One region of the Carnobacterium sp. 1290_CSPC genome, then DNA from elsewhere that is predicted to be linked to it. Evidence: predicted binding sites of a transcription regulator. Region 1 holds the regulator's gene; each other region holds the start of a gene.
The links. Region 1 encodes HrcA, which represses chaperone genes, less so after heat shock. Its sites were predicted from a motif close to TTAGCACTCNNNNNNNNNGAGTGCTAA; they were not measured.
Positions count from the first base shown of each region.

Region 1 (8,637 bases):
CGTTCACCTTGTAATACGTGTACATCTACAGCAGGTTGGTTATCAGCAGCTGTTGAGAATACTTGTGATTTAGATGTTGGGATTGTTGTGTTACGGTCGATTAATTTAGTGAACACGCCACCCATTGTTTCGATACCTAATGATAATGGTGTTACATCAAGTAATACGACGTCTGTAACGTCACCTGAGATAACCCCACCTTGGATTGCAGCACCCATAGCTACTACTTCATCAGGGTTAACTGAACGGTTAGGCTCTTTACCAGTTTCAGCTTTAACCATGTCGATAACAGCCGGGATACGAGTAGAACCACCAACTAAGATAACTTGGTCAATATCTGATTTAGATAAACCTGCATCAGATAAGGCGTTTTTAACTGGTTGTTTTGTACGTTGTACTAAGTCGTAAGTTAATTCGTCAAATTTCGCGCGAGATAAAGTAACTTCCAAGTGAAGTGGACCTTCAGCACCCGCCGTAATGAATGGTAATGAAATTTGTGTTGACGTTACACCAGATAAGTCTTTTTTCGCTTTTTCAGCAGCATCTTTTAGACGTTGCATAGCCATTTTGTCAGAAGAAAGGTCAATACCGTTTTCTGATTTAAATTCAGCGATTAAGTGGTTTACGATGGCGTTATCAAAGTCGTCCCCACCTAAGTTGTTGTCACCAGAAGTAGATAATACTTCAAAGACACCGTCACCTAATTCAAGGATAGAAACGTCGAAAGTACCACCACCAAGGTCAAATACTAAGACTTTTTCGTCTGCGTCAACTTTGTCTAAACCGTAAGCTAATGCGGCTGCTGTTGGTTCGTTAACGATACGGTCAACTTCTAAACCAGCGATTTTACCAGCATCTTTAGTTGCTTGACGTTGTGCATCGTTGAAGTAAGCAGGAACAGTAATTACTGCGTTTGTTACTTTTTCTCCTAAGTAGTCTTCAGCGTAACCTTTTAAGTATTGTAAGATCATTGCTGAAACTTCTTGTGGCGTATATTTTTTATCTTCAATTTCTACAGTGTAGTTGTCTTCACCCATGTGACGTTTGATTGAAGCAATCGCGTTAGGGTTTGTTACCATTGAACGTTTTGCTACTTCACCAACTTGGCGCTCGCCATTTTTGAATGAAACAACTGAAGGTGTTGTACGGTTACCTTCTGGGTTAGCGATAATTTTAGGTTCGCCACCTTCTAATACAGCGACTGCAGAGTTAGTAGTACCTAAGTCAATTCCGATAATTTTTGCCATAATAAAACACGTCTCCTTTTTTAATTAATCTATCAATTTAAATGAATTTATCTGTGGTTAAAATCTATGTTAAATGAATTATTGTGCAATAGAAACCATTGCAGGTCTTAGTACACGATCTTTTAATACATACCCTTTTTGGAAAACAGCCACCACTTCTTCAGCTTGCTGGCCATCTTCAGCCGGCACCGCACTTACAGATTGGTGGAAGTTTGGATCGAAGAGTTCACCTTTAGGGTCAATCACTTCAACGCCTTCCTCTGCTAGAGCTTGTAATAAGCTTGCATGTACCATTTCGATACCCTTCACTAATTGCTGAGATGACTCATCATCTTTAGCTAATTCTAAAGCGCGTTCCAAGTTATCGATAGCTGGTAAAATACCCTTAGCTAAATTCTGTGACCGATACTTTGAAGCAGATTCACGTTCAGATTGGTTACGACGATGCATGTTTTGAATTTCAGCAGATAGACGCATAATTTGGTCATCTTTAGCCGCTAATTCAGCTTGAAGAGAAGCTAATTCGCTATCTTCTTCATTTACTATTTCAACTTGCTCGTCTTGAACGTCAGTTTCATTGATTTCTTCATCAACATTTAAATCTTGTTGATTGTCGTCCATTTTTGTCAATTGATAGACCTCCTAAGATTTATAATAATTGTCCAGGTATCTAGCCATTTCTTTTGAAATACTTTGGAAAAGCTGCGCCATACGAATGTAGGACATACTTTCCTGACCAAGTACCGCAAAAGTAATTAACTTACCTGATTTTACAGTACCCATGCTAGTAGACATTAAACTCATATTCTCCAGTGTCGGATCTTTAAGTTCTTTACCCACTCTCACTTGGATACCTTGGTCTGTGATATTAATCAGTGAAGCAATCACTGATCGGTCTTCTAGTAATTGACTTAATTGTGCAATACTAGTCCCATTAGCTGAATCAGCTAATGAAGAAAATAAATAATTTTGACCATTTACCCTCATGCCATCACTATTGAATTGATTCATAAACCGGTGTATCAAATGACTACTATCTTCATCGGACCGATTCATTTGCTCAATATCTTTTAAATAGTGTGTTTGCAGCCTTTCAATCACCGTTGCAAGCTCAAGGCCCACAAGTTCTTGATTCATAATCTCTGCAATACCCTCAATCAATCGCGGTGTAACCACCTCATTGAATGTCACAATTTGATTGCGAATGACACCTTTATCTGTCACCAATATGACCATTGCTTGGTCAGCGGTTAAAGACAATACTTGAAAATTGGCCAATCGTTGCCTTGCAATATCTGGCCCCATCGAAATAACGACGCTTTCTGAAAGCGAGGCTAAAGTCGCAGCCGTTTTTCGAATCACTTGACTCAAATCGTTATAAGGATCGTGGAATATCTCTCTAAGTAAAGCATCTTCCTCTTCCTCAAGCTCTAAATCAATCAATCCACCATAATATGGCATGATGTGATTAATATAGTAACGATAACCCGCCTCAGCTGGCACTCGTCCAGATGATGAATGGGTTTTAGAAATCAATGATAAATCTTCAAGTCTGGCTAATTCATTACGTATTGTAGCTGAACTTGCGTTTATTTCTTGATGTTGAGATAAAGTTTTCGAACCGACTGGTAATTGGTATTTTGAATAATGGTCAATTACCGCCTGTAAAATTAAACTTTGTCGTTTTGTTAACATCTTATCACCTCATTAGCACTTAACAACTCTGACTGCTAACATGTTTATAATATAGCACCTATCATTTCTTTTGTCAATAATAGTCAAACTTTTTTTGACTTTTTTTGACATTTAAACCTTCCTTTAAAATTTGGGCTTTTGACGCTTGCAGGAAAAGCCATTTCAATCCCTTTTACAATAGAGAAAAGGACAACAAACTATTTGTAATAGTCCGTTGCCCTTTCGACTTGTATATTTTATCGATACGCTTATTTGTTGTCACGTAACCAGTTAGTCGCTGATGTTGCTAAGGTAGCAGATCCAACAATTAATGCTTCTTCGTTGAATTGTACTAATGGGTGGTGAACAGGGTATACTTCACCATTGTCATCTGGTAATGGACAACCAATGAAGAAGTATGTTGATTCTGGCAATTTGCTAGCAATGTGTGCATAGTCTTCTGAAGCTAAGTATGGTGGTACGTTCACCACGTCATATTTATCCGCTAAAGCTTCTTTAGCAGAGGCCATCACTTGTTCAGACATTTCTTTAGAGTTGGTTAATGACGGACAGTCAGCCATTACCTCATATTCAGTTTCAGCACGGAATGCTTTACCAATATGTTCAACAATTTCTGGTAAACGTTTTGAAACGTGGTCTGCTGATTCTGGGAATAATGAACGAGAAGTACCTTCTAAGACAACTGTATCAGGGATCACGTTGATAGCACCACCTGGCGCATTAATGTAACCCATAGATAAAGAAGCACCTTTGTTAGATGGTAATTCACGAGCTAAAATACCGTTCGCCCCATTAATAATTTGGCTAGCCACAAATACTGGGTCGATACCGTTGTTTGGCATTGCACCATGAGCACCCACACCTTTAATAGTGATACGGAAGTTTAAAGCAGATGCTAAAGCTTCTTTTTGGTGGATCTCAACGTCCACTTTGTCTCCATTTGGCCACATATGTAAAGCCATACCAGCATCTGGTGCGGGGTTTTCTAAAATACCTTCTTCAACCATGACACGTCCACCGTTTAAAGTTTCTTCTGCTGGTTGGAATAAGAATTTGATTTGACCTTCTAATTGGTTTTCGTTTTCTTTCAACATTTTTAAAACCATTAGTAAAATAGTGGTGTGCATGTCATGACCACATAAGTGTCCATTTTCATTTTTAGATGTACATGCTGATTGAGATTTTTCGGTAATTGCTAATGCATCCATGTCTGCACGTAACAATAAAGTTTTACCCTTAGCAGAATCACCCAATGTACCTGTAATTCCGTATGTATCACCTACGTTTTCGTATGCAATTCCAAACTCATCAAGTTTTGATTTCACAAGTTTAGTTGTTTTTGGTAATTCAAAACCAACTTCAGGGTTTTCGTGTAAATGACGACGAACCTTTACTGCATCATCAAAAATTTCTTTAGCACGATCCAAATATGCCATTTTGACATTCCTCCAATAGTTTTTATTTCCTATTCCATTCTACTACTATTCTAAAAATTGTCTAATCGAATCTATAAAAACGCTCAACTAAAAACCTTTTATATCAACGTTCCCCATTTTCTTGATTATACTTGCACGCTTTTTGTCAAAAAAAACGCCACAGACAAGTCCCTAGCGCTCATTTCAAAGTCATATTTCACGTATTTTACAAAAATACTATTTATGCAAACTTTCTAAATAACTTTCAGCATCAACCACATCTTGATCCATTTGTTTAATCAACCCTTCAATGCCATCAAATTTAAGTTCAGGTCTCAAGTATTTATGCCAATAAACCGTTACGTATTCACCGTAGATTTCCCCTTTAAAATCTAAAAGATGGATTTCTACTGTACGCTTGCGGTTTTCCCCGAAGGTAATATTAGTCCCAATTGAAGCAACACCTGGGTAGAATTGCCCATTCAACAACATCTCAACCACGTAGACACCCTCAACTGGAATCAATGATTCTGCTGCAACCATTAAATTAGCTGTTGGATACCCTAGCTCACGGCCGCGTTTCTCTCCATGAACAACGATCCCGTCAATTGAATAGATATAGCCCAATTGTTGGTTAGCTTTGTCAATTTGACCAGTATTCAAGTCATGGCGAATTTCAGTTGACCCCACCTTGCTGGTATCTTCCGATAATTTATTCACTTCAATAATGTTAAACCGACCAGCTGCATGGCTAGCTAAGGTCCGCATGTTGGCGATGTCCTTTTTGCCGTAGGTATAGTCAAAGCCCGCTACAACCGATTTGGCATGCAAGCCTACCATATATTGGTCCACAAATTCTTGCGGTTTCAAAGCGGAGAATGATGACGTTAACTGGGTAACATAAAGATAGTCCACACCAATCTGAGTCATTAACCGCTCTTTTTCGACTAGAGTGGTTAAATAAGTCACTTCTTCAGGGTGTATTTGTTGATACATGATGCGTGGCGCCATATTAAAAGTCATCACAGCTAGTGGTAATTGCAAACGGTCAGCCTCATCACGAGCAGCTTGAATAACCGCCTGGTGGCCTCTATGGACCCCATCAAAAAAACCCAAAGCTAGGACAACATCGCCCGCATAGATCGTTGATTGTTCAAAGGGATGGTGTAAATTTATCGTTTTCATTCAGTATCGTCCAATCTTTAAAACATTTTACTTGGTTTTATTTTACCATCTTTACTTGGATGGACATCATAAAGCGCCTTTAACTTGTCGTCGATATAAGCCGTCACCGGTAATTGGTCTCTTAAATCAGCAGGTAACGTCGCTAATTCTAGGACCGACCCATTTTCCACCAATTTCACTAAGTGGCTATCCTCAGTCGGAACCTGCCAAACTGGATATGCTGATAAGGTCGATTCAACTGGTACCAACCAATTATAATCCTCAGCTTCAACAGCCTCTGCCAATTGTGATAGGGTCAGACAATCTTCCCTTGAAAAAGGGGTTGATCCTTCCCGAGTTAGGCTAGTCATCGTCGCTGGCACCCCTAGCTTTCGCCCTAAGTCACTGGCTAAAGTGCGGACATAGGTCCCCTTGCCACATACCACTTCAAAAGCAAAAACTTGCTTGTTGTCCTCAAAACGAGATGGTCCCATTAACTTGAATTCGTGGACAAATACCGGGTGTTCAGGTCGTTCAACTTCAAGGCCTTCACGGGCATACTCATACAGGCGTTTCCCTTTGACTTTAATCGCCGAATACATGGGTGGAATCTGAACGATATGACCTGTTAATTCTTGCATGAATGCTTGAATGTAGTCATCTTCAAAAGGATTCGCTAAAGATTCTTCAGCAACCACTTCACCGTCCAGGTCTTCAGTAGTCGTCGCAAACCCTAAGGTGATTTCTCCAGTATAGACTTTGGTTTTGTCCATCAACAATTCAACCAATTTAGTCCCCTTACCTAAACAAATCGGTAAAACCCCGTCAACATTCGGGTCTAAGGTCCCTGTATGGCCGACTTTCTTCATTTTTAAAATCTTTCTTACTTTAAATACACAGTCGTGACTAGTCATGCCACGTTCTTTCCATAAAGGCAAAATGCCATCCATAAACTCACCTCATATCTAGCATATTGTAACATATGACCCACTAAAAAACTGATTCAAATTGTGGCGAATCATTATTTGAACCTGAAAAATCCTAGTCCAAAAATAAGGCGATCTTAAAAAAGACCTCGTCAACCAGTAGTTGGCTACGAAAGTAAACACCTATTGCTAGTTAGCTTGACTATCCACTTGTCATTTTCATATAAAAAAAGAGGTGATAACAGAATCACCCCTCAAATTGCTTATAGTCATGTTAACGTATAAATGAGAAGACATGGTTCCAGCTAGCTGGGTTTAAGAAATTGAAGGCTGATTGGTCAGACGATATGCTGTATCCAATTAAACCACCGATAATGAATAGAAGGAAGCCAACAATCAATAACAGTAGTCCCCAAAATACAATTTTCTTCCATGGTTCATTAATATATTGATGATAATATTTCATTTCGTCACGACCATTCTAATCTAGTAAACTAGCAAGCTCTGCGTCTGTTTTACCATCCACATCCACGCGAAGTACATTTGCGCCTAAGGCTTGTAATTTCTTGTCGAATGAGTGGTAACCACGGTCTAAGTATTTCAATTCAGACACTTTGGTCATCCCTTCAGCCTTCAAACCAGCCAAAATTAAGGCTGCTGCTGAACGTAAATCAGAAGCAGCTACTGCTGCCCCTTGCAACTTAGCAGGACCGTTCATAATAGCTGTATTGCCGTTAATATTAAAGTTAGCGTTCATTCTACGCAATTCTTCCAAGTGCATAAAGCGATTTTCAAAAACAGTTTCTTCCATTTCTGAAGTACCTTCTGCTAAAACTTGGGCAACTGTAAATGGTGATTGAATATCAGTCGGGAAACCAGGATATGGCAAAGTTCTTGCTTTTGTTTGATGCAAAACGGTAGAACCTTGCACACGGACACCAGACACGTCTTCAGTAATTGTCGCACCTAATTCTTTTAATTTAGAAATCAATGGTTGGTTGTGTTCTGAAATCGCGTCTTCAATGTAGACATCACCTTCAGTAATGGCTGCAGCTACCATAAATGTTCCTGCTTCAATACGGTCAGGGATGACAGAATGTTCAGTTCCTTCAAGGCTTTCAACCCCACGGATTTTAATGGTATCTGTGCCGGCACCTTGAACGCGACCACCCATTTTATTGATAAAGTTGGCTAAATCAACGATTTCAGGTTCGCGAGCAACGTTCTCAATGATTGTTGTCCCTTCAGCTAATGCAGCAGCCATCATAATATTTTGTGTTGCCCCAACACTTGGGAAGTCTAAATAAATGTTGGCACCCACTAATTTATCAGCGCTTGCTTCAACATAACCTGCTGTAGTTGTTACTTTGGCACCTAAAGCTTCAAATCCTTTGACATGTAAGTCAATTGGACGCGAACCAATAGCGCAACCACCTGGCATAGCAAATTTAGCGTGACCATAACGAGACAATAATGGCCCCATTACAACGATTGAAGCACGCATCTTGCTGACAAGTTCAAATGGTGCTTCAGTCGTTAGATCACCAGAAGCGTCCACGATAATTTCATTGTTTTCTTCATCGAAATCAACTTGCGCATTCAAGTTACGCAATACATCGTTCATTACATATACATCTGATAGTAATGATGCATTGGTAATGCGACTTTTCCCTTGGTCTGCTAATAAAGTGGCTGCTAATAAAGGTAAAACAGCGTTTTTTGCACCATCAACCCTTACATGCCCATTTAACTTACGGCCACCCTTAACAATCATGTTTTCCGTCATTTTTATTATCACCTATCTAATATTAATTTATTTGTTTCAAATTTCTATGCTTGGTTTTGTATATCAAGAGTAGCATATACATGTAATTGATGACAATTATAAGGTACCAAATAGACGGTCACCAGCGTCACCAAGACCTGGTAAGATGTAGCCATCTTCGTTTAACTTCTCATCTAATGCACCCGAAAAAATATCAACTTCTGGGTAAGCATCTTGTAAAGCTTTAACACCTTCTGGCGCTGCAACTAAACATACAAATTTAATGCTTTCTGCTTTAACATTGCGTTTCACTAGAGAATCAATGGCCATGATGGCAGATCCACCAGTCGCTAACATTGGGTCTACTACGATTACTTCACGCTCTTCAATGTCTTGAGGCATTTTGAAGAAGTATTCTTGTGGTT
Region 1 covers NZ_JVVG01000048.1:83,400-92,036, forward strand. Annotated here, with positions in the region: gene dnaK (molecular chaperone DnaK) at 1-1,247, opposite strand, end outside; gene grpE (nucleotide exchange factor GrpE) at 1,326-1,877, opposite strand; gene hrcA (heat-inducible transcriptional repressor HrcA) at 1,890-2,942, opposite strand; gene AC973_RS03620 (M20 metallopeptidase family protein) at 3,191-4,378, opposite strand; gene ribF (riboflavin biosynthesis protein RibF) at 4,595-5,542, opposite strand; gene truB (tRNA pseudouridine(55) synthase TruB) at 5,560-6,471, opposite strand; gene AC973_RS09625 (DNA-directed RNA polymerase subunit beta) at 6,722-6,913, opposite strand; gene murA (UDP-N-acetylglucosamine 1-carboxyvinyltransferase) at 6,929-8,233, opposite strand; gene upp (uracil phosphoribosyltransferase) at 8,330-8,637, opposite strand, start outside.

Region 2 (8,637 bases), on a different contig from region 1:
ATGGCTCTGCTAGTTGGGATGGCATTAAATCCTTTCTTCATGAAACATCAACAGCTATATTCAGGGGTTACTTTTTCATCAAAGAAAATCTTACGATTAGGAATTATTTTGATGGGCGTGAATCTGAACTTTGCTGAAGTGTGGGATGTTGGAAAATGTGCACTTTTTTTAATGATATTTACAATGTTAACAGCCTTTGGTGTAGGTAACTTGATTGGTAAGTTTTTTGGGATAAATTGGAAGCTAACAAACTTATTAGCAGTGAGTACAGCAATCTGCGGAGGATCAGCGGTTGCAGCGGTTGGACCTGTTATAAAGGCGAAACATGAAGATATTACTTATGCAATTTCTGCTACCTTTATCTTTGATATTATTACAGTAATTATTTTTCCATGGATAGGGATTGCGCTGGGGATGTCTGATACAGGGTATGGTCATTGGATTGGTACTGCGGTGAATGATACCTCTTCTGTAGTAGCTGCTGGTTATGCTTTCTCACAACTTGGTGGGAACGTAGCGGTTATTGTAAAACTAACACGTACGCTATTCATCATCCCATATGTGCTAATTTTCTCTGTTATTAATGAACGGCTAGAAAATAAGGCACAGGGAACAGAATCCCATACACCTGTCGATTTACGAAAAATATTCCCGTATTTCATCATTTTATTTCTAGTCGTTGTGGCTTTGCGAAGCATTGGCATTATACCGAATGCGATTGCGCCATCTATTTCTAGTGCATCAAAATTCAGCATGATCATGGCCTTATCTGCAATTGGATTAACGACTAGCTTTAAAGATATTAAAAAAATTGGTCCTAAGCCGATGATTCTAGGTTTTATAGTTGATTCACTTGTTGTCGTTGTTGCCATTGTTGTTCTATTTCTAACAAAGCATTTCTAACGATAAAAGAATAAGTATTGTTTATAAAAAAAAAGAATTGTAGCAATGAAGCCACAATTCCTTTTTTTGTTTATTTAGTTGTACTATCGTCTGATTCTAAGTTTGATGAATTTTTATTTTCATTTTCATTTTCACTGACACTTACTACAATTTCGTCGTCAGTATTTGTTGTGAAATTAATTTCGTGAATATCACTGTTTTTTAGATAGGTATCAGCAACTTGGTCTTCGATTTGACTTTGGATGACACGTCTTAATGGGCGAGCACCAAGTTTTGCATCATAGCCAAGTTCAACTAACCGTTCTTTGACCTTGTCATCAACATTTACATGGATGTCTTGGTTGGCTAATAAGTTGTTCATGTTGTCTAATAGTAGGTCAACAATCACAATCAATTCTGCTTTAGTTAGCGGTTGGAATTCGATAATCGCATCGAAACGGTTCAAGAATTCAGGTTTAAAGTAGTCACCGATCTTGTTCATGATACTTTGTTGTTTACCTTGTTTGCTTGCCCCGAAACCAACACTTGCTTCCACGCCATCTGAACCGGCATTTGATGTCATGATGATTAGGGTATCTTTAAAGGATACAGTCCGTCCTTGGGCATCTGTTAAACGACCGTCTTCCATAATTTGTAGGAAGATATTTAAGACATCTGGATGGGCTTTTTCAATTTCATCTAATAGGATGATTGAATATGGCTGACGTCGTACTTGTTCAGTTAATTGGCCAGCTTCATCGTAGCCCACGTATCCTGGAGGTGAACCGATCAGTTTAGACACGGCATGCTTTTCCATGTATTCGGACATATCAAAACGGACTAAGGCTTCTTTGCGACCAAATAATTGGATGGCCAATTGACGAGCTAATTCAGTCTTACCAACACCAGTTGGCCCGACGAACATGAAAGATCCGATCGGACGGTCTTGACGGCTCAAACCAACGCGATTACGGCGGATGGCTTTAGCAATGTGTTCTACAGCATCGTCTTGACCAATGACGTGTTGTTTCAAGTTTTCGTCTAGGTTGATTAATTGGTTTTGCTCAGATTCTTGCAAGTCTGAAACAGGAATACCGGTTTTGGTTTCGATAATCGCTTGGATGTCGCTAGCAGTAACCGTTGGGGTCTTTTCAGTCACATTTTGGTTGCTATCATACATGCCTTGGTATTTATTTAATTGGTCACGGTAGTAGGCTGCTTTCTCGTAATCTTCTGCTTCTGTGGCCATTTCTTTTAGTTTGGTTAATTCATCAATTTGATTTTTCAAGGATTCACGGTCTAAGAATGGAATAGTTAAGTTCATTTTAGAACCAGATTCATCTAATAAATCGATGGCTTTATCTGGTAATTGGCGGTCAGTTATATACCGGTCAGATAAACGGACAGTCGCTTCAATCGCTTCATCACTATATTTCACGTTATGGAAACCTTCGTATTTTTCTTGAATACCTTTAATAATTTCAAGGGTTTCCTCTACAGAAGGTTCAGCTACCATGACTTGTTGTAGACGACGGGCTAGGGCGCCATCTTTTTCGATTTTTCTAAATTCATTTAAAGTAGTAGCACCCACTAATTGGAGTTCTCCACGGGCTAGGGCTGGTTTTAGAATATTACCAGCATCTAGTGAGCCGCCTTCGGTTGAACCAGCGCCGACAATTTCATGAATTTCATCTATAAATAGAATGATATTTTTATTTTCACGGACTTCATTCATTAATTGTTGCATTTTTTCTTCGAATTGACCGCGGATACCAGTCCCTTGAACAAGCGAAGCAACATCTAATTGGATGACTTCTTTGTTGCGCAATTTTTCCGGTACAGCGTGCTCAACAATTTTTTGAGCGAGTCCTTCGACAACCGCTGTTTTACCAACACCTGGTTCACCAATTAGAACAGGATTGTTTTTTGTCCGACGGTTCAGGATTTCAATCACTCGGATAATTTCATCGTCACGACCGATAATTGGGTCGATTAAACCAGCTTTAGCTTGGTCAGTCAAGTTGGTCCCGTAATTGCCTAAGATAGAATGGTCATTGTTGCCACCTTGGCCAGCTTGAGCTTGCGCTTTATTTTGCGAATTAGTAGAAAAGCCTTGTTGTTGCATTTGACGTAATAAGTCATCAAAGCTATAGCCACCAAAGGGGTTGTTACCGTTACTGTTGTTGTTATTTAAATTGTTGGCTTGTTTACCTTGAGATAGCTGTGAGTAGCATGTTTGGCAGAGGTTCACTGCTTCACGTCGGCCATTCACATTTGCGTATACATGAATGACGGCGTCGCGTTCGCCACAGTTTTGACATAACATATAAACACTTCCTTTATTTAATGCTAAGGGGGTTGCTTGCAATTTTTAATTCGCAGCATTTCAATATAACTGCTAATAACTCTATTATACTCTGACCAATTTTGACTTTCAACTAAAAGGTCTCAACCAAAATAATTCATGTGCTATCCAAGTGAAAAACCTTGTGGAAACGCTATTTTTTTGGTAAATTATAAGTGAAAGAGTTTTCTAATTGTGGTATAGTCTAGTTTGTGACGTTTTACTTTGCAAATAGATAAGCTATAATAACTCTTGCCTATTTATAAAGGTATGAATAAAACATTTTAAAGGAGATTTTTGATTATGAAAAAACAAGAATTTAACATTACAGCTGAAACTGGTATCCACGCACGTCCTGCAACTTTATTGGTGCAATCTGCAAGCAAGTTTAACTCAGATATTAACTTAGAATACAAAGGTAAATCTGTAAACTTGAAATCTATCATGGGCGTAATGTCTTTAGGTGTAGGTCAAGGTTCTGACGTTGTAATCACTGCTGAAGGTGATGACGAAGAAGAAGCAATCCAAACAATTGCTGACACTATGAAAAATGAAGGGTTATCAGAATAATATGACAAAATTAACAGGAATCGCGGCTAGCGATGGCATTGCCATCGCTAAAGCGTTCTTAGTTGAAGAACCTGATTTAAGTTTTGAAATTTCAAAATCTAATGATTCACAACAAGAAAAAGAACGCTTAGCAAAAGCTATAGCCGACTCAAAAGTAGAAATCGAAAAAATTAAAGCGGTTGCAGCTAAATCATTGTCAGAAGAGGAAGCGCAAGTCTTTGACGCGCATTTAATGGTCCTTGAAGATCCGGAATTGCAGCAAGCTTACACCCAAAAAATTGATGATGAAACATTGAATGCAGAATCTGCTGTTCGTCAAACAGCTGACTTCTACATCGAAATCTTCAAAGGTATGGAAGACAACCCTTATATGCAAGAACGTGCAGCTGACATCAAAGATGTTACTGATCGTTTAGTAGCACATTTATTAGGTGTTAAAATCCCTGACCTTTCAACAATTGATGAAGAAGTGGTTGTTGTGGCTTATGACTTAACGCCAAGTGATACTGCACAATTGAACCGCCAATTTGTTAAAGGTTTTGCGACTGATATCGGTGGACGTACGTCACATTCAGCGATTATGTCTCGTTCATTGGAAATTGCAGCGGTTGTAGGGACTGGTAATGTTTCTAAAGAAATTAATGACGGTGACACTGTCATTGTTGATGGTTTAAACGGTGATGTTATTGTAAATCCTGACGACGCAACAATCGCAGAGTACGAAAAAATTGCTGCTGACTTCTTAGCTCGTAAAGCTGAGTGGGAAAAACTTAAAGACGCTGAGACTTTGACTAAAGACGGCAAGAAATTCGAAATCGCTGCCAACATCGGTACGCCAAAAGATTTAGAAGGTGTACATTCAAACGGTGCTGAAGCAATTGGTTTATACCGTACTGAATTCTTATACATGGATTCAGATGAAATGCCAACTGAAGATGAGCAATTCGAATCTTACAAAGTTGTTTTAGAAGGTATGAATGGTCATCCAGTCGTTGTTCGTACAATGGACATCGGTGGGGACAAACACTTACCTTACTTACAATTACCAGAAGAAATGAACCCATTCTTAGGTTATCGTGCAATCCGTATCGGATTAAACCAACCTGAATTATTACGTGTACAATTACGTGCTTTATTACGTGCGTCTGTATACGGTTCATTACGCATCATGTTCCCGATGATTTCTAATTTACCTGAATTCCGCGCTGCGAAAGCAATTTACGAGGAAGAAAAAGCTAAATTAGAATCAGAAGGTGTTGAAGTTGCGGATGACATCCAAGTGGGTATCATGATCGAAATCCCAGCAGCCGCTGTGATTGCTGATCAATTCGCTAAAGAAGTTGACTTCTTCTCTATCGGTACTAACGACTTAATCCAATATACAATGGCGGCTGACCGTATGAACGAACACGTTTCATACCTGTACCAACCATTTAACCCATCTGTATTACGATTAATTAAAAACGTTATCGATGCTAGTCATAAAGAAGGTAAATGGACTGGTATGTGTGGTGAAGTGGCCGGTGAACCAATGGCTGCCCCATTATTAGTAGGTATGGGCTTAGATGAATTCTCTATGTCTGCGTCTTCTGTACTGAAAATCAGATCATTAATTTCTAAATTAGATTCAAACGAAATGGCTGAATTAGCCAACAAAGTGGTTACGGAAGCAACTTCTTCAGACGAAGCTGAAGCTTTAATTAAAGCAGCAGTTCCTGAATTAGCTGACTTATAATCATTTCAAATAAACATACTGAAAACCTCACTGAGATCATGGATTTTGGTGGGGTTTTCTCATCGTCTTAGTAACAAACCAAAGCAAACAGATTCCTTATCGTATTCTTTACAATTAAGTTGCCTTCAGGTGATTTTTTAATTACAATTTTTCTGTTATGATAGGATATATGACAGGATTAAAACAAAAAGGGCATCTAAGGAGTGTTTAGATGAATATCGCGATCTTTACCGATACCTACTTTCCACAAGTAAGTGGGGTCGCTACATCAATTCAAACATTAAAAGAAACGTTTGAGGATAACGGACATCAAGTCTATATCTTTACGACATCTGATCCAAAGGCAGAAATTGAAGACCATGTCTTTCGCTATGAATCAGTTCCTTTTCTGTTCTTCAAGGATAGACGAGTGGCGATTCCTTCTTTTGCATCGATTTACCGTAAATGTAAAGAGTTAGAAATTGATATCGTCCATTCCCAAACGGAGTTTTCTATGGGGTTGATGGGGGTAAGCGTAGCGCGCTATATGAGGATTCCACTAGTGCACACTTACCACACTTGGTATGAGAAATACCTCCATTATATTTTGAACGGCAAATTAATTTCTCGAAAAACGGTCGTTCATTTGTCTAAACTTTTCTGTGATCAAGCTGATTTGGTCATTTCACCTAGCGGTCAGATGAAAGATGTTTTACGAGACTATCAAATTCAAAAACCTATTCATGTCTTGGCAACCGGGGTAAAGTTACCTAAGAAAATTGACCAAGATGTCTTAAAAAACTTTAGACAAAGCTGGGGTATTGCACAAGATGAGTATTTACTATTATCGATTAACCGTATTGCTGAAGAAAAAAACTTAATCGCGATTATCGAGCAGTTCCCTCAGGTGCTAGCGGATATTCCGAATGCAAAGTTATTACTTGCTGGAGACGGGCCACAATTAAAAGAGTTAAAAGCGTTAACAGCCGAACTGAACTTGACGGATAAAGTCGTTTTCCCAGGCTTTGTGGCTCATGACCAAGTCAACGTCTTGTACCAAGCGGCGGATGTTTATGTGAATTTATCAACTTCAGAAACGCAAGGCTTAACCTTTATTGAAGCCATCACCAACCATTTACCGGTGATTGCCATGAAGACGCCTTATCTAGCGGCCCTTGAAGATATTGCAACGTTCGGTCATTTATTAACCGAAGTGACAGACTTTCCGCAATCTGTGAAGGCTATTGCAGCTACGCAATCTACATTAACAGAAGGGCTAGCGCCATTGATTTACCATGTGTCGGCGGACGCTTTCTATGAAGACTTGTACCATATTTATCAGTACATGATTGAATTGCAGTCAGAGAAACCGAGAAATCTAATTGGCCGAAGTGTTTACCTATCTTCTTCTTTTGCAGAATTGCATAAGCCCTTGAAGTGGACCAGCAAGTACTTTCCGTCTTTCTATATTCGCAGAAAAGATGAATAGTCAGCCTTAATACGGGCCGTCATTTTTCAATGAAAAGGCTTTGCTGAAATTAATTCATTTCTTATGCACTTAAAGGTTTTTTATTCACCCAAAGAGTGTTAAAATGACAAAGATAAGAAGGCGAAAGGAGATTATTATGCAATCATCTCGATTAGAAGCAATTATTACCCGATTAAAAGCGATGCTTTCTGATGACTCAGAAATCGAAGTACGTCGTTTTGAAAAAGAGGGCGTTGAGAAGTGTATTGTACGCTTTAACAAAGAGTCTGAAAGTTTTGAATTAGAGGACTTAACAATCAACGAAACTTTCCAATTTGATGACATTGATTTAGTCGCAATGGAAATCTACGAGTTAATTCAATAATTAACCAATGCAGTTGAAATTGTAGGGTGACCTACTAGAACTACCAATATGGCAGACATTCTGTGTCGTATAGAGGGTCGTGGCATCACGATCCTTTTTTTATTTATATGGAGTAGAGGGAGTTTAACATGTCAGATTCAATGAAATTATCGCGTGCTATAGCTTTTTTTAAGGACAGTGGCAGCGCAACAACCATTACACAAGAAAATACTGCAGACGAGGTCGTAATTGATCGCATCACCTTCGACTCGCGTGCGGTGACAGCCAACACCTTATTCGTTTGTAAGGGGCTAAACTTTAAGGCATCATACCTAAAAGATGCCGTTGACCGCGGGGCAGTGGCCTACCTATCAGAACAAGATTACGCAGCAGACATCCCAGGCATTATCGTTGAAGATATCCGCCTAGCGATGGCTCAGCTCGCCAACTTCTTCTACCAATCACCTTGGCAAGACGTGGCCATTTCAGGGATTACAGGTACCAAGGGTAAAACAACCACTGCAGGTTTTGTTAACCAAATTTTGACTCTAGACAGTCAGAAGAAAGGGCAAGCACTACCTGGTTTCGTATCATCTACCTTTAACTATGATGGCCTAGAAAAAACGCCATCAACCCTTACTACGCCGGAAGCCATGGATTTATATGAAATGCTAGCAACAATGCGAGACAATGGTGTGAAACGGGCAACTATGGAAGTATCCAGTCAAGCCTTAAAATACCACCGAGTTGATGACGTGAAGATGCAAGTGGTGGCTTTTTTAAATATTTCACCAGACCATATTTCACCAGTTGAACATCCCACTTTTGCTGACTACTTCCAGTCAAAATTACGGATCTTTGACCACGGTAAAGTGGCCGTCATCAATGAAGATACGGACCATTATGAAGAAATTTTAAAAGCAGCACAAGATGCTGAAAATATTGAACGGATTGTGACTGTTTCACGCAAGAACCCGGCGGCTGATTATTTTGCCGATGAATTAGCTTTTAGTGAAACCAAACAGACTTTTGTGGTGAAAAACCAAGGTGAAGCGATTCCGATGGCTTTAAATGTCTTAGGGCACTTTAATATCAACAATGCCTTAGTGGCTGCGGCGATTGCGCGTGAAAACGATGTAGAGTGGGCAACAATTCAAAAGGCTTTAGGCGATGCCAAAACTGATGGCCGGATGGAAATTTATCGTAGTGCGGACAATCAATTAACCTTCGTCGTTGATTTCGCGCACAACAAGATTTCTTTTGAAGAATTATTCTCATCTGTTAAAGAAATGGCC
Region 2 covers NZ_JVVG01000024.1:124,960-133,596, reverse strand. Annotated here, with positions in the region: gene AC973_RS02105 (YeiH family protein) at 1-903, shown strand, start outside; gene AC973_RS02100 (ATP-dependent Clp protease ATP-binding subunit) at 974-3,208, opposite strand; gene AC973_RS02095 (phosphocarrier protein HPr) at 3,530-3,796, shown strand; gene ptsP (phosphoenolpyruvate--protein phosphotransferase) at 3,798-5,531, shown strand; gene AC973_RS02085 (glycosyltransferase) at 5,743-6,999, shown strand; gene AC973_RS02080 (YkuJ family protein) at 7,136-7,363, shown strand; gene AC973_RS02075 (Mur ligase family protein) at 7,492-8,637, shown strand, end outside.
Region 2: AC973_RS02100 (ATP-dependent Clp protease ATP-binding subunit) is a predicted target of HrcA. The motif match lies at 3,258-3,284, and genes of this name have one in related genera.

Region 3 (8,637 bases), on a different contig from region 1:
TATGATTTAATATTCAATTCTCATAAAAAAATGACATGTATCATTTATTTTTAATTTTTTATCATTTTCTTTTAATCATTCTAATCGGTAATTTATAGAAAGTCAACCGGAAAAGTGAAATTCTTTTTACAAAACTTTCAACCTAGTAAATATTAGCTCGAACCCTTAGGATTGCTGCAGCCACCGCTTCTGGCGCTGGCCCCCCAGCAACATTCCGGCGGTAAACACAATTCTTCAAATCGATGGCGTCATAAATATCGGCATCAAATAATTCTGAGTATTTTTGGTATTCGTCCAAGGTTAATTCTTCCAAGCTCTTGCTTTTTTCCGTACAGTAACCCACTAAATCTCCAGATACTTGGTAGGCATCTCTAAAGGCCATCCCCTTGTTGGTCAGATAGTCTGCACAGTCTGTCGCGTTTAAAAACCCAGTTCCACAAGCTGCATACATAACTTCTTTATTGACGATTGTCGCTTCTAACATGCCCGGTAATAGAGATAACATCGCTTTCACATGGTCAATCCCGTCAAAAAGCTGTTCCTTAATTTCTTGCAGATCTTTATTGTAAGCAAGCGGCAGGCCTTTCATAATGGTTAAGACGCTCATCAGATTCCCGTAAACCCGGCCCGTTTTCCCACGCATTAATTCATGGATATCGGCATTCTTCTTCTGTGGCATGATCGATGAACCAGTTGAGAAGGAATCTTTCAGGCTGATGAAACGGAATTCTTGGCTGGACCACATGATCGTTTCTTCCGCGTAACGGGACATGTGCATGGACATCATGGCTAAATCTGACAGGAATTCGATGGCATAATCGTTGTTGGATACCGCATCGATTGAGTTAACATACGGTGCTGTGAAACCTGCCACCTGTTCAGTTGTATAGAAAGGGTCAATTGGGTAAGTAGACGTTGCTAAGGCCCCCGCACCCAGTGGCATATCGTTCGCTACCCGGTCAGAAAGGTCCGTAAACCGCGATAAGTCACGGCTGAACATCTGCGCATAGGCCAATAAATAGTGGGCGTAAGTGATTGGTTGCGCCCGTTGTAAGTGGGTGTAGCCTGGCATAATCGTGTCCAAGTGTCCCTCTGCTTTTGTCAAAATAGCCTCAATCGCTACTTGGGTTTTCTCGATAAAATCTTGCAATTCATCTAGCACATAAATCCGCATAGCTGTCGCTACCTGGTCATTACGAGACCGGCCAGTATGAACCTTCTTCCCAATTGTGCCAAGACGGTTGGTCAACTCAGTCTCGATGAAAGAATGAACATCTTCCGCTGTAAAATCAACGACTAAAGTCCCATCCGCATAATCTTGACGCATTTGCTCAAGCTCTTTTACCAAGCTGTCCGACTCCTCTAAACCAAGAATCCCTTGGTGACCTAACATAGCCGCATGGGCTTTTGACCCACGGAGGTCAGCGTCCAACAAGCGGTAATCTACTTGGATAGATTGGTTGAATTGATAAGCATCTTGTGACATTTCCTCGTGAAATTTATTAGACCAAATGGCCATAGCGATACACTCCTTTGATTTCTGGGCAATCTCCTGCCCGTTTCTTGTCTTCGTTAATGAGAATATTAACAAATAATGAGAAAATGACAAGTGTTTTTTTATTTTCAAAAATAAAGGTAGCCAAGCTAACAAAAATAAAAATAAAAAGAGCTAGATAAATAGTAACTAGCTCTACGTGAATAGCATTTAAATGGCTGATAGGTTTTTACAAATTGACAATAGCTGTATCTAATAATTGTTGGTCTTCAAATTGTTTGGCTAATTGTAATAGTAAATAATCATTTCCTTTTTGCGCAATAAATTGTATACCAACCGGCAAATGATCCTTATTTTTATATAAGGGTAAGGAAATAGCTGGTTGACCTAACATGTTAATTAAAGATGTATAAGGCATATGGACAACACTCTTGGCGAAATGTTCCCAGATAATGCCTTGCTGGTCGGCCATTTCATAATCATCAAAGTGTTTCTCCTTTTCGATTATTTCATTTAGATTATCTGGGTCAAATTGGCCATGGATAGGTGCTGGACCATTAGTTGTTGGCGTTAATAACAAATCAACTTCTTCTTCAAACATTGCTTCAGACTGAGCCGTCCACTTGTCCCATTCGGTTAGTAATTGGCTATAGCGATAAGACGGTACTTTTAAGCCCGCCCGGTAGATGGCCCAGGTTAACGGTTCAACATCCGAAAAGGTTACTGGGTGACCGCTTGCTTGTTCAATATCCTTCATCATAGCCGCTGTTTCAACACTATTCATCACAAAGTAATTACGCATGGTTTCAGCTCTGTCAAAAGGTTCCGTTACTTTGAAAACTTCATGTCCTAGCTTTCTAAGTACTTGTATCGTTTGGTTTAAGGCTTCTTTAGCATCCTCATTTATTGGCCAAGCTTGGTTTAATTGGTCCAGGTAGCCAATCTTTAAAGGTTTATTTAAAGGTTTTAAGCTAGTTTCATTTATTATAGGCATAATGAATGGTGCCTCTAACTGCTCTACTTGAAGATTTCGTAATAAAGTCCAGGTATCATCCACACTTTTCGTTAAAGCAAAATTGATAGATGCCCCTTGCCAACCGCGATATGATCCAGGTCCAACAGTTACTCGCCCTCTAGATGGCTTTAACCCGATTAAGCCTGAAAAAGATGCCGGAATACGAATAGAGCCACCACCATCTGATCCAAAGGCTAATGGCACAATACCTGCTTTTAAAGCAGCAGCCGCACCACCACTAGAACCACCCGGATTGCGGTTTAAATCAGTTGGATTATTTACTTGGCCAAAAGCTTTTGAATCACTGATTCCTTTAAAACCAAATTCTGGTACATTGGTGCGACCAATAATCACAAAACCAGCACTAACGATATTTTCAACAAAATACTCGGTTACCTGCATAGTCGTATCTTTCGTTAAATTGGATCCACTTGCTGTAAGATGCCCTGCTTGATGTTGCCCTAAATCTTTCAGCAGGGTTGGGACACCGAAGAAATCAGGCAAGCTATCTATTTCCTCCTCCGTTAACTGATCTAAATAACCATCGTATTCTTTCGCTTGAGCTCGTGCAGTGCTTGCTTGCACACATACAATGGCATTCAATCTAGGATTCAACGCTTCAATATTCGCCAAGGCTTGGTCCACTAACGCCAAGACCGTAACCTTCCGCTCCTTGACTTGCTGTGCATAATAACCTGCATCTTCTGTAAACAACATGGTAAATCTCCCTTCAATCAGCTACTTACTCTCTTACCTTTTCAACTCATAACCCCATTATAGTGAAAACGCCTTTATGATAGAAAGAGTTTACCCATATTAACAAAGTTTATAAAAAAATAGGAGATGTGAACTTGATTTCACACCTCCTATCAATCGTTATCATAATGGGTTCGGCCAATAACTGACTTTTATCCCCACGTGATTTTTTGGTCGTTTTCTTTATAAAAGACCTACTTAACTTTTTTTATTAATACATACCTGCACTTGGATCCATTGCTGGCATTTGTGGTTCAGGTTGCGGTTGGCTTGCAACAGCTGCTTCAGTAGATAAGATTAATCCAGCTACTGAACCTGCATTTTGCAATGCTGAGCGAGATACTTTAGTTGGATCAACAATACCTTCTTCAATCATGTTTACCCATTCAGAAGTTGCAGCATTAAATCCGACACCTTCTGCTTGTTCTTTCAATTTCTCAACAATTACAGAACCTTCTAAACCAGCGTTCTCAGCGATTTGACGTACTGGAGCTTCTAAAGCACGTAAGACGATTTGTGCACCAGTTTGTTCATCACCAGCTAATGTTTCAGCTAATTCAGCAACTGCTTTTTTAGCATTGATAAAGGCAGTACCACCACCAGCTACGATACCTTGGTCAACAGCCGCACGTGTTGCGTTTAAAGCATCTTCGATACGTAATTTACGTTCTTTTAATTCTGATTCAGTAGCTGCACCAACTTTAACAACAGCAACACCACCAGCTAATTTAGCTAAGCGTTCTAATAATTTCTCACGGTCATATTCAGAAGTTGTTTCTTCAATTTGACTACGGATTTGGGCAACACGTTGTGCTAATTGCTCTTTATCGCCCGCACCCTCAACAATAGTTGTTTCATCTTTTGTGATTACAACGCGGTTAGCAGAACCTAATTGATCAATTGTCGTATCTTTTAATTCAAGTCCTAAATCTTCAGTAATTACTTGACCACCTGTTAGGATAGATAAATCTTCTAACATTGCTTTACGACGGTCACCAAAGGCTGGCGCTTTTACCCCAACGACGTTGAAAGTACCACGGATTTTATTCAACACTAATGTAGGTAATGCTTCACCATCAATATCATCAGCTACTAATAATAATGCACGACCTTCTTGAACAACTTGTTCTAGAACTGGCAAGATGTCTTGGATATTAGAAATCTTTTTATCTGTTAATAAAATATAAGGATTTTCTAAAACGGCTTCCATCTTGTCATTGTCAGTTACCATATATTGAGATAGGTAACCACGGTCAAATTGCATACCTTCAACAACATCTAGAGAGGTATCAATTGATTGAGATTCTTCAATAGTGATGACGCCATCTTGGCCAACTTTTTCCATTGCTTCTGCAATTAAGTCACCAACTTCGCTGTCGCCTGATGAAATTGACGCAACGTTAGCGATTGCGCCTTTAGAATCTACAGGAACTGAAATTTCAGATAAACGATCTGAAGCTACGCGAATTGCTTTGTCAATCCCGCGACGAACACCCACTGGGTTAGCACCAGCAGTAACGTTTTTCATACCTTCAGTTACAATTGCTTGAGTTAGAACAGTGGCAGTTGTTGTACCGTCACCAGCGATATCATTTGTTTTTGAAGCTACTTCAGCAACTAGTTTTGCACCCATATCTTCAAATTTATCTTCTAATTCAATTTCTTTAGCGATGGTTACACCATCGTTAGTGATTAGCGGCGAACCATAACTTTGGTCTAAAACAACATTACGACCTTTTGGTCCTAAAGTTACTTTCACCGTATCAGCTAATATATCAATCCCACGAACCATTGATTGACGTGCATCTTCTGAAAATTTAATATCTTTTGCCATTTATTCATTCACCTCATAAAATTTCATACTGTTATTAATCTGTAAATATTGATAAATTGACTAATCTACAATTGCGATAATATCGCTTTCTTTAATAATTAATAATTCTTGACCATCATATTCAAATGTTGAACCTGCATATTTTTCAAATAGAACGCGGTCGCCTTCTTTCAATTGTGATGTGAAATCTTCCGTATTCTCAGCAACTGCTTCAACAACACCTACTTGTTGTTTCTCTTTGGCAGCTGACGGTAATACGATACCTGAAACTGTTTGCTCTTTAGCCTCTTCAACTCTCACAACTGCGCGTCCGTTTAATGGTTTAATCATTTACATGTCCCTCCATTTATATAAAATATCTGTCAAACCCAAGCTAAATTACTTGGTTATTTTAGAGATTAGCACTCTCTATGTTTGACTGCTAACCTCTACATTTCTTATCTTAAAACAATCAAATATGAATTGCAAGAGAAAGATTGACTTTTTTTGACCTATTTTTCTTTATAAGTCGAAAACCTTGATTTTATGCGGAATTTAAGTTATTTTTAGTAGTTGAAGAATGTGGTAAATTTTGATAAAAGTCAAAATATGTTATATAAGAGAGGAATGTCAGTTTTTTTATGTTAAAAGGACCAGTAATATTTTTATTACTATTCAAACTAGTATTTATTTTCCTAGCCGTTACCTTCGCCATCGGCAGTGTGGAAGGTTCTGGATGGAATTGGACAGTATACTTAGCACTAGCTGTTGCAGCGTATGAAATAGTTGACTTGTTAAAGACGCTAAACGTACTACGCCAATTTAATTCGAAATCATAATCTTTTTATTTATTGTAATTTAGTAAAAATTGCAAACAATTTAAGATTTCATATGTGAAATTCAACAAACTTCCCCTGCAATTAAGGTAAAAAAAGGCCGAGACTAAAGATCTCGGCTTATTCGCTTGCTAGCATATAGCTAGCACATATATTATGAATTTGTTGAGATGAAGTAGATTAAGGTTTGCAGTTCGTTCGTGAAGTCTACATCTTGCACCCGGATACTATCCGGTACATCTAATCTCACTGGCGTAAAGTTCAAGATGCCTTTGATACCTGCTTGTTCTAACGATGGTATCATATCTTGAGCAACTGCTTCAGGTACCGAGAGGATGACCACTTCTATATCCATTAATTTTAATTGTTGCGTCAAATCCTTCATATCATAAACAGGCACACCATTGTGGACCGTACCAATGATATCCTGATTGATATCAAAAGCAGCACCAATTCGTATGTTGTTTGACTTTTTAAAGTTATAGTTCAATAAGGCATTACCAAGATTACCTACACCAACTAATGCAACTGTTGTTAAACGATCTTGGCTTAGTGTCTTACCAAAGAAGTCTAATAAAGCATCAATATCATAGCCATACCCTCGTTTACCTAAGGCACCAAAGTATGAAAAGTCACGTCTAATCGTTGCACTTTCAACTTTCACTGCTTCACTTAATTCTGTAGAAGAAACACGTGTTTTCCCCATATTTTTAAATACACGTAGGTAACGGTGGTAGAGCGGTAATCTTTTGGCGGTTGCTTTGGGTATTTTACGCATGTTCAGTCCTCTTTCTAGTTTAGAAAATAATTTCTTAAACAGTATAACAAGTTTGTGAAAATAACACAAGGGTGTTTCATTCGTGATTTTTAGTATATGTTAAATAATGCAATTTTTTATAAAATGTTTCCAGTGATTACTCAAATTTTTTTGTGGTAAAATAATAAGACTATCTAATGAAAGGATCATGCCTACTATGATCATATTACAAGGTTCAAATCTAGCTAGACGCTATGGCGTAGAAGTTATTTTTGAAAACGTACAACTGACAATCCAACACAACAGTCGCATCGCGCTAGTTGGCCGTAATGGTGCCGGTAAGTCAACATTATTAAAAATGTTGGCCAACATTCAAGCACCTGATGACGGTCAAGTTTCCTTAACTAAAGGAACAACCATCGCCTATATGGACCAACACACAGCCGTCTCTGGTGATCGAACAATTTATGAAGAAATGGTTTCCGTATTTGAACCTGTAATCAAATTAATAAAGGAATCAGAAACCGCTGCGCTTGCCTTAGCAGATGAAGAACTTATGCAAGATACAGAGGCATATGAAGTTGCGCTCAATCGCTATGACAAACTTCAAGAAGACTTGATTCGCTTTAATGCGTACGGATACGAATCTGAAATCCGCATGGTATTACACGGTTTCCAATTTTTTGACGAAGACTATAGCCGTAAGATTTCAACACTTTCTGGAGGTCAACGAACGCGTCTTGCTTTAGCGAAAATCCTACTCGAGAAGAAAGATTTACTCATTCTAGATGAGCCAACTAACCACCTAGATATCGAGACTTTGACTTGGCTTGAAAACTATCTACCAAAGTATCCTGGTGCCTTATTAATCGTATCCCATGACCGGTATTTTTTAGATGCCGTTACCAATGAGACTTATGAAATGGCGCACCAAGGTATCCATTATTATAAAGGGAATTATTCATTCTACTTGAAAGAACGGGCACAGCGTCTCACCATGCAAATGAAAGCTTACGAAAAGCAGCAAGAAGAGATCGCCAAATTAGAAGACTATGTAGCACGTAATATTGTGCGCGCCTCAACGACAAAAATGGCACAGTCACGTCGTAAGCAATTAGAGAAAATGACCAAAATTGAAAAGCCATTAAACGATGAAAAAACCGCACGCATTCAGTTCTCCGTTGCTGAAAGTTCTGGGAATGATGTTTTACAAACCAATAAATTAGCCGTCGGGTATAGTCCAGATAAAGTTTTGGCTGAACCTATCTCATTCCAGCTACGCAAACAGGAAGCAATTGCAATTGTTGGACCAAATGGTGTAGGTAAATCAACCTTACTCAAAACAATTATTAAACAAATTCCAGCTATACGCGGCACTATCGAATATGGCGCTCACTTACAAATTGGGTACTATGACCAAGAATTAGGCAATTTAAATTCAAAAAAAGATGTACTTCACGAGTTATGGGACGAACATCCATCCATGATGGAACGAGATGTTCGCACTATTCTTGGCTCCTTCTTATTTACTGGAAATGATGTGACCAAGTCTGTAGCAACACTTTCTGGTGGGGAAAAAGCCCGACTTGAATTGGCGAAACTCGCTTTGGAACATGATAATTTCCTGATTCTCGATGAACCAACCAACCATTTGGATATTGATTCTAAAGAAGTATTAGAGAATGCCTTGATCGAATATGATGGTACCCTATTATTTGTCAGCCATGATAGGTACTTCATCAACCGGATTGCTACCTCTGTTTTAGAAATTAATCCTGATGGTTCCACGCTTTATCTTGGTGACTATGATTATTATGTGGCTAAAAAAGCGTCAGAAGAAGAACGTCTTGCTTTACTAGCAGCTGAAAGCAACGATGAAAAGGTAGAAAAAACAACTACTCAACCCACCTCCGAGACGAAACAGGCTTTTCAACTATCTAAAGAGAAACAAAGAGAACAACGAAA
Region 3 covers NZ_JVVG01000076.1:59,089-67,725, forward strand. Annotated here, with positions in the region: T-box leader at 1-11, opposite strand, end outside; gene argH (argininosuccinate lyase) at 143-1,519, opposite strand; gene AC973_RS07085 (amidase) at 1,725-3,227, opposite strand; gene groL (chaperonin GroEL) at 3,478-5,100, opposite strand; gene AC973_RS07095 (co-chaperone GroES) at 5,161-5,430, opposite strand; gene AC973_RS07105 (redox-sensing transcriptional repressor Rex) at 6,070-6,693, opposite strand; gene AC973_RS07110 (ABC-F family ATP-binding cassette domain-containing protein) at 6,890-8,637, shown strand, end outside.
Region 3: AC973_RS07095 (co-chaperone GroES) is a predicted target of HrcA. The motif match lies at 5,499-5,525, and genes of this name have one in related genera.